Regions from separate parts of the Janthinobacterium amylolyticum genome, predicted to be linked through region 2. Evidence: riboswitches for the same ligand, from Rfam matches in the RefSeq annotation. Region 2 holds a riboswitch; the other holds the start of a gene.
What was found. A riboswitch is a leader RNA that binds a small molecule or an ion and turns the genes downstream of it on or off. The one in region 2 is predicted to bind thiamine pyrophosphate.

Region 1 (4,188 bases), on a different contig from region 2:
TAGGCGTCGACAGCACGGTGGGCGTGGGCACCACCTTCTGGTTCGAACTGGCCGCCAGCAGCGCGCCGGAACTGGTGCTGGGCCATGGCGACGCGTTGCCGCAAGTGCGCACGCAGCAGGACTTGCAGCGCACCTTGCTGTACGTGGAAGACAATCCCGCCAACCTGGCGCTGGTGGAACAATTGATCGCCCGCCGCAGCGATTTGAAACTGCTGACGGCCATCGATGCGCACCTGGGCATCGACCTGGCGCGCACCTACCAGCCGGACGTGATCCTGATGGACATCAACCTGCCCGGCATCAGCGGCTTTGGCGCCCTGCACATCCTGCACGGCGATCCGCTCACCAGCCACATACCCGTCATGGCGCTGTCGGCCAACGCCGTGCCGCGCGACATCGAAAAAGGCTTGCAGGCCGGCTTCTTCCGCTATCTGACCAAGCCGATCAAGGTCGTCGAATTCATGGACGCGCTCGACGTGGCCCTGCACCATGCGGCTGCGCATGGCCTGGCCGACGACACTCATGCAGTACGCTGATTCAGCACTTATTTTTAGGAATACCGCCATGCTTCAAGCCACCGAGATCCTGAACGCCAGCATCCTCATCGTCGATGACCAGGAGGCCAACGTCATGCTGCTGGAACAGGTGCTGCGCAACGCCGGCTATACGCGCATCGCCTCCACCATGGACCCGCAAGCCGTGCGCGCGCTGCACCAGCAGCACCGCTACGATTTGATCCTGCTTGACTTGCAGATGCCGGAAATGGATGGCTTTGAAGTCATGGAAGGCTTGCGCGAACTCGAAGCGGGCAGCTATCTGCCGGTGCTGGTCATCACGGCCCAGCCCGGCCACAAGCTGCGCGCGCTGCAGGCCGGCGCCAAGGATTTTGTCAGCAAGCCCTTCGACCTGGTGGAAGTGAAGACGCGCATCCACAACATGCTGGAAGTGCGGTTGCTGTACCAGAAGCTGGGTCAGTACAGCAAGTCGCTGGAACAGATGGTGGAAGAACGCACGGCGGAATTGCGCGAAAGCGAAGCACGCTTCCAGCGCTTCACGGAACTGTCGTCCGACTGGTACTGGGAACAGGATGCGCAGGGCAATTTGACGCGCTTTTCCGGCCCCGTCGCCGAGATGCTGGGCATCGGCAGCGAGGAAGAGCCGCAGCGCTGGAACGCCAGCGAGCGCGCCTTGCTGGACGCGAAAATCGCCGCGCGCGAGCCGTTCCTCGACTTCATCTACAGCCGCACGAACGCGGACGGCAGCGTGCAGTACCTGCAAGTGAGCGGCGAGCCGATGTTCGACAATGGCAGCCGCTTCATCGGCTACCGGGGCATCGGCCTCGATGTCAGCGCACGCCATCACAGCCGCTGATTTATACTTGCCGCTATCCACATCGACAAGGAAAGCATCATGGCTGACAAAGCGCCACCCGCAACGCCGCCGCAATACTGGTTTCCCGCCAAGACCTATGGCTGGGGCTGGGGCATGCCCATCACCTGGCAGGGCTGGCTGGTCTTTCTGGGCGCGCTGGGGCTGTTCGCCTGCGGCGCCTTCCTGTTTCCGCCGCAGGACGGGCTGGCGCTGTACATCGTGTATGAAGTGGTCATCGCCGGCGCGCTCGTCGGCGTGTGCTGGCTGAAGGGCGAACCGACCAGCTGGCGCTGGGGCAAGAAAAAATAAGACCGGGACGCAAACGCGACACCTGCACGAAATCATCTGGCCACGCGCCTTGAAACGCGTATAATTGGCTCGCTGCCGCAAGGCGGCAAACGCTAGGGGTCCTGCCTTTCGCTGTGAAAACACAGTGCAAGCGCGGGTGAGAAATACCCTCCGAACCTGATCTGGATAATGCCAGCGAAGGGAAGCTTTAGGATGACCGCACCTGCTTTTTCCGCGTGCGCGCATCCGAACCTCCTTAGCTGGCTCCAGGCTGAATAAAAGCCAAGCCAAGGAGCCAAAATGAACGCCAATCCGAAATTTCTTTCCGCCACCGCCACGGTCGACGAAGCCGCCATCGCGCCGCTGCCCAATTCCCGCAAGATTTATGTGCAGGGCAGCCGCCCCGATATTCGCGTGCCCATGCGCGAAATCAGCCAGTCCGACACGGAAGCGTCGTTCGGCGGCGAAAAGAACCCGCCCATCTATGTCTACGATACCTCGGGCCCCTACACGGACCCGGACGTGCAGATCGACATCCGCTCGGGCCTCGACACGCCGCGCCTGCCATGGATCATGGAACGGGCCGATACGGAAGAATTGCCCGGTCCGACTTCCGACTACGGCATCGCGCGTCTGGCCGACCCGAAGCTGGCCGAGCTGCGTTTCAACCTGCACCGCAAGCCGCGCCGCGCCGTCGCCGGCAAGAACGTCACGCAAATGCATTACGCGAGGCGCGGCATCATCACGCCGGAAATGGAATTTGTCGCCATCCGCGAAAACATGCGCCGCCAGGAGTATCTGCGCGAGCTGCAGGCCTCCGGCCCCATGGGCGTACGCCTGGCCGAGCTGATGGGCCGACAGCATCCGGGCCAGGCTTACGGCGCCAGTATTCCGGCCGAAATCACGGCCGAATTCGTGCGCGAGGAAATCGCCCGCGGCCGCGCCATCATCCCTGCCAACATCAACCATCCGGAAGTCGAGCCGATGATCATCGGCCGCAATTTCCTGGTGAAAATCAACGCGAATATCGGCAACTCCGCCGTCACCTCGTCGATCGGCGAGGAAGTGGAAAAGATGACCTGGGCCATCCGCTGGGGCGGCGACAACGTCATGGATCTGTCGACGGGTAAGCACATCCACGAGACGCGCGAATGGATCATCCGCAACAGTCCCGTGCCCATCGGCACCGTGCCGATTTACCAGGCGCTGGAAAAGGTCAATGGCAAGGCGGAAGACCTGACCTGGGAAATCTTCCGCGACACCCTGATCGAGCAGGCGGAGCAGGGCGTCGATTACTTCACCATTCACGCTGGCGTGCTGCTGCGCTATGTGCCGATGACAGCCAAGCGCCTGACGGGCATCGTCTCGCGCGGCGGCTCCATCATGGCGAAATGGTGTCTGGCGCACCACCAGGAATCGTTCCTGTACACGCATTTCGAAGAGATCTGCGAGATCATGAAGGCGTATGACGTGTCGTTCTCGCTGGGCGACGGCTTGCGCCCCGGCTCCATCTACGACGCCAATGACGAAGCGCAGCTGGGCGAACTGAAAACCCTGGGCGAACTGACGCAAGTCGCCTGGAAGCACGACGTGCAAGTGATGATCGAAGGCCCGGGCCATGTGCCGATGCAGCTGATCAAGGAAAACATGGACTTGCAGCTGGACCAGTGCGGCGAAGCGCCGTTCTATACGCTGGGGCCGCTGACCACCGATATCGCTCCCGGCTATGACCACATCACGTCCGGCATCGGCGCGGCCCTGATCGGCTGGTATGGCACGGCCATGCTGTGCTACGTGACGCCGAAGGAACACCTGGGCCTGCCGAACAAGAATGACGTCAAGGACGGCATCATCACCTATAAAATCGCGGCGCATGCGGCCGACCTGGCGAAAGGCCATCCGGGCGCGCAGATCCGCGACAACGCGCTGTCGAAAGCCCGTTTTGAATTCCGCTGGGACGACCAGTTCAATATCGGCCTGGACCCGGACAAGGCGCGCGAATTCCACGATGAAACCTTGCCCAAGGATTCTGCCAAGGTGGCGCATTTCTGCTCCATGTGCGGCCCGCATTTCTGCTCCATGAAAATCACGCAGGAAGTGCGCGAGTACGCGGCCGGCATGGGCATCGCGGAAGACAAGGCGCTCAAGCAGGGCATGGAAGTCAAGGCCATCGAGTTCATCAAGAACGGCGCCGAACTGTACCGCAAGGTCTGAGGGGAGCGTGATGAGTGCATTGATACAGATCACCCTCAACGGCGCACCGCACCAGGTGCCGCCCGGGCAAACCCTGGACCAATTGATCGCCGCGCTGTCGCTGGAAAACCAGGCGCTGGCGCTGGCCGTGAACCGCCATGTGGTGCCGCGCAAGGCGTGGCCGGGACAGGTCTTGCAAGTACAAGACCAGGTTGAGATCGTCCGCGCCATCGGTGGCGGCTAGACTAAGGAAAAAGCAATGACAAGCAATCACAACGACGACCTGCTGACCATCGCAGGAAAACAATACCCATCGCGCCTGCTGGTGGGCAGCGG
Region 2 (4,188 bases):
GCACAGTCTACGCGAAAGAATGCGCAAGTGGCGTATGGTACGCCACGGCAACAAACCAACAGTTACGACGCTTTAGGTGATTTTTTCATCGTAGTGATACTGGGCCACGATGGGGCCGGCCTTGAACAGCGCTTCCTTCATTTCCTTGTCCAGGCGCGCGTCGCGGCGGCGCATCCATTCGAGCAGCATGGACATTTCGCGCCGGCTCGTGTCGCCCGCGTGGGCCAGCACGCGGCGCAGTTCCGGGTCGGTGCAGGCTTCGAAACGCTGGCTGTTCAAGTCCAGCGCCTGCAGCGCGGCGATGGTGGCGCCGATGGCGCGGTGCATGTCCAGCGCGGTGGCGGGCAAGTCGGATTCTTCCAGTGGGACGGTGGTCATGCGCATTCCTTTTCGCGGAGTGAAGTGATATCGGCTGCATTCTCCGCCGCGCGGAGGAAAAGCTCAAGCGTCCACGACACGTTTCCACCCGTTCGGCCATAATCATGGCTCAGCATTAGCCTACACAGCGGGAGCCACATGTTCAATTTCGACTTTTACAATCCAACGCAAATCCTCTTCGGCCAGGGCCAGATCGCCAGCATCACGGCGCTGATCCCGCCCCAGGCCCGGGTGCTCATGACGTATGGCGGCGGCAGCATCCGGCAGAACGGCGTCTACGATGAAGTCAGGGCCGCGCTGGCCGGCCATGCCGTGCTGGAATTTGCCGGCATCGAACCCAATCCCAGCTATGAAACGTTGATGCAGGCCGTGGCCCTGGTGAAAAGCGAGCGCATCGATTTCCTGCTGGCCGTCGGCGGCGGTTCTGTTGTCGATGGCACCAAGTTCATCGCCGCCGCCGCCCTGCATGAAGGGGACCCGTGGGACATCCTGGCGAAAGGCGGCAAGATCGTCGAGGCCGCCCTGCCCTTCGGCACCGTATTGACCTTGCCGGCCACGGGATCCGAGATGAATGGCTCGGCCGTCATCACGCGCAAGGCGACGCAGGAAAAACGCTCGTTCATGAGCCGCAAGGTATATCCGAAATTTTCCGTGCTGGACCCGTCGAAGACCTTTACCTTGCCGCTGCGCCAGGTGGGCAATGGCGTCGTCGACGCCTTCGCGCATGTGATGGAGCAATACCTGACCACTCCCGTCAACGCCTCGGTGCAGGACCGCTTCGCGGAAGGCATCCTGCTGACCCTGATCGAGGAAGGGCCGAAGGCGCTGTCGCAGCCGGACGACTACGACGTGCGCGCCAACGTGATGTGGAGCGCCACCCTGGCCTTGAACGGCCTGATCGGCGTGGGCGTGCCGCAGGACTGGTCGACGCACGCCATCGGCCACGAACTGACGGCCTTGTACGAACTCGATCACGCACAGACGCTGGCCATCATCCTGCCCAGCATGCTGCGCGTGCGCAAGCAGGCCAAGCGCGCCAAGCTGCTGCAGTACGCGGCCCGCGTGTGGGGCCTCGATGGCGGCGACGAGGATGGCCGCATCGAGGCGGCCATCGCGCGCACCGAGTATTTCTTCCGCCACATGGGTGTCAAGACGCGCCTGGCAGACTATGGCCTGAACCATGCCAGCGTGGACGCCGTCGTGTCCGCGCTGGAAGCGCACGGCATGACGGCGCTGGGCGAGCAGCGCGACATCACGCCGGAAGTCAGCCGCAGGGTGCTGGAACTAAGCCTGTAGCGCCGGCTGCACATTCGACGCACACTGTTGTAAAACGGTCAGCCAGGTGGGACAGCGGGCCGTGGTTCATGCTAAGCTATCCGTTCGCTAGGGGTCCTGGAGCTGTTATCCGGGTGAGAGATACCCTTCGTACCTGATCTGGATAATGCCAGCGAAGGAAAGCGCAAAGTACCTCCCTCCTTTGATAGCTCCTGCGTTGGCGCCAGCCGAACAAGCAGCCTGCCGTGCTCTTTCCAGAGACGGCTTGAACCACGAGCAATCTATGTCCACACCGAATTTATCTGTTTCTGTACTGACCCTGGCCATCCTGCACGCGTTTGCCGCGCCAGCCTTTGCCACGAACGACGCCGCCGAAGCTGCCGACCCGCAGGCCAAGGCCGAGGCGCAAAGCATGGCCGAAGTGGTCGTCACGGCCAGCAAGGCGCCGGCCGCCAAGCGCGCCTCCGTCGGCGGCTTTTCCGACGCGCCGCTGCTGCAAACGCCGGCTTCCGTCACCGTCATCGGGCAGAAGGAAATGCAGGACCTGCAGATCCGCAACCTCAGCGATGCCGTCAAGCTCGACGCCAGCATCAACGAGTCGTACAACGCCGTCGGCTATGCGGAACAGTTCACCATCCGCGGTTTTAAACTCGACACGAACTCCAGCTACCGCAAGGATGGCGTGGCGATTCCCGGCGACACGCAAATTGCGCTGGAAAACAAGGAACGCATCGAAGTGCTGAAAGGCCTGGCCGGCTTGCAGGCGGGCGTGGCGGCACCGGGCGGCGTGATCGATTTCATCGTCAAGCGCCCCACCGCCGCGCCGCTGCGCACGGTCACCGTGGAAGCGCGCGAACGGGGCACCCTGTACGGCGCCGTCGACCTGGGCGGACGCCTGGAAGACAAGCGCTTCGGCTACCGCATCAACGTGGCGGCCGAGCGCCTGCGCTCCTACATCCGGGGCGCCGACGGCAACCGCAAGTTCATTTCCGGCGCCTTCGACTGGCAAATTTCGCCGCAAGCGCTGCTGCAACTCGACGCCGACTACCAGGACAAGGCGCAAGTGACGGCACCGGGCTTCCAGCTGCTGAGCAATGGCAAGCTGCCTTCCAACGTCAGCGCCGACACCATGCTCAACAAGCAGCCCTGGACGCACCCCGTGGAAACCGTCACCAGCAATCTCGGCCTGCGCTTCCAGTACGCCTTCAACGAGGACTGGCACGCCACCGTCTCCGCCAACCAGCACTCGTTCAAGCGCGACGACTACACCGCATATCCGTATGGCTGCAGCCCGGAAGGCTGGGCGCCCGTCTTCTGCAGCAATGGCGATTTCTCCGTGTGGGACTTCCGCAGTCTGGGCGAAACGAAAAAGCCGCTGAGCGCACAAGCCATGATCCAGGGCAAGTTCGCCACAGGCAGCCTGCGCCATGAAGTCACGGCCGGCGTGTCGTATTTCAACCGCAAGGACCGGGCCGGCAAGTATGTGTATGACGAAGTGGGCATCAGCAACATCTACCGCCCCGTCATCGTCGCCCCATCCGACGGCGTCACGGGCCCCGTGCGCCTGGTGCGCAACGACAAGGAAAAATCCGTCTTCGTGCAGGACATCGTCAGCCTGGCACCGAACTGGAAGCTGCATGGCGGCGTACGCCAGATCGATGTGGATGGCTACCAGTACGTGCTGAAGGCCGACAAGGAAATCCGCGCCAAACACGACTTCCTGCTGCCGAACGTGGCGCTGGTGTACAACCCGCAAGACAATATCGCCGTGTACGCCTCGTATTCGCACGGCATGGAACACGGCGGCACGGCCGACCGCTACGCGGAAAACGCCAACGTGGAACTGACGCCAAGCCGATCGAAGCAGGTCGAACTGGGCGTGAAGGCGGACTTGACGCCGGACTTCATGGTCGCCGCCACCTTGTTCCAGATCCGCAAGGGCCTGGAATTCAACCAGTACCTCGACAGCAGCATGAGCACCTACCACTTCGTGCGTGCGGGCCAGGCCCAGCATCGCGGGCTGGAACTGTCGGCGCAGGGCAAGGCTGGCGCCAACCTGAACCTGGGCGCCTCCATCACGGCCCTGAACAGCCAGCAGTCGGATACGGGCAGTGCGGACTATGATGGCAAGCGCGTGCCCAACGTGCCGGCATTCAAGGCCGCCGTGCGCGCCAACTACGCCGTGCCGCAAGTGGCCGGCCTGAGCGTGAATGGCAGCTGGGAATATGCGGGCAAGAAGGCGTTTGAGAACAACAACACAACCTTCGTGCCCTCGTACAGCGTGTTCAACCTGGGCGCCGCCTACGCCACGCGCCTGGCCGGCACGCCAGCCGTGCTGCGCGCCACCGTCAACAACCTGACGGACAAGTTCTACTGGCGCGACGTGACGCCGGAAGCAGGCGGCTACCTGTTCCCGGGCGCAAGCCGGACACTCAAAGTCTCGGCGCAGTTCGACTTTTAAACACCGAACCAAACCTGCTGCGCGTCGCGGATCGCGGCCTCCGATGCTCACTGTGCATTCGCACAGTGGCGCAT

Region 1: another riboswitch for thiamine pyrophosphate. It lies ahead of thiC (phosphomethylpyrimidine synthase ThiC); the one in region 2 lies ahead of ACQ4WR_RS14120 (TonB-dependent siderophore receptor).

The regions. Positions count from the first base shown of each region.
Region 1 is NZ_JBNYXL010000009.1:145,725-149,912, forward strand. It holds gene ACQ4WR_RS19885 (PAS domain-containing hybrid sensor histidine kinase/response regulator) at 1-536, shown strand, start outside; gene ACQ4WR_RS19890 (response regulator) at 565-1,371, shown strand; gene ACQ4WR_RS19895 (hypothetical protein) at 1,411-1,680, shown strand; TPP riboswitch at 1,765-1,880, shown strand; gene thiC (phosphomethylpyrimidine synthase ThiC) at 1,960-3,873, shown strand; gene thiS (sulfur carrier protein ThiS) at 3,893-4,096, shown strand; gene ACQ4WR_RS19910 (thiazole synthase) at 4,112-4,188, shown strand, end outside.
Region 2 is NZ_JBNYXL010000006.1:98,783-102,970, forward strand. It holds gene ACQ4WR_RS14110 (ferritin family protein) at 73-378, opposite strand; gene ACQ4WR_RS14115 (iron-containing alcohol dehydrogenase) at 517-1,674, shown strand; TPP riboswitch at 1,754-1,851, shown strand; gene ACQ4WR_RS14120 (TonB-dependent siderophore receptor) at 1,937-4,114, shown strand.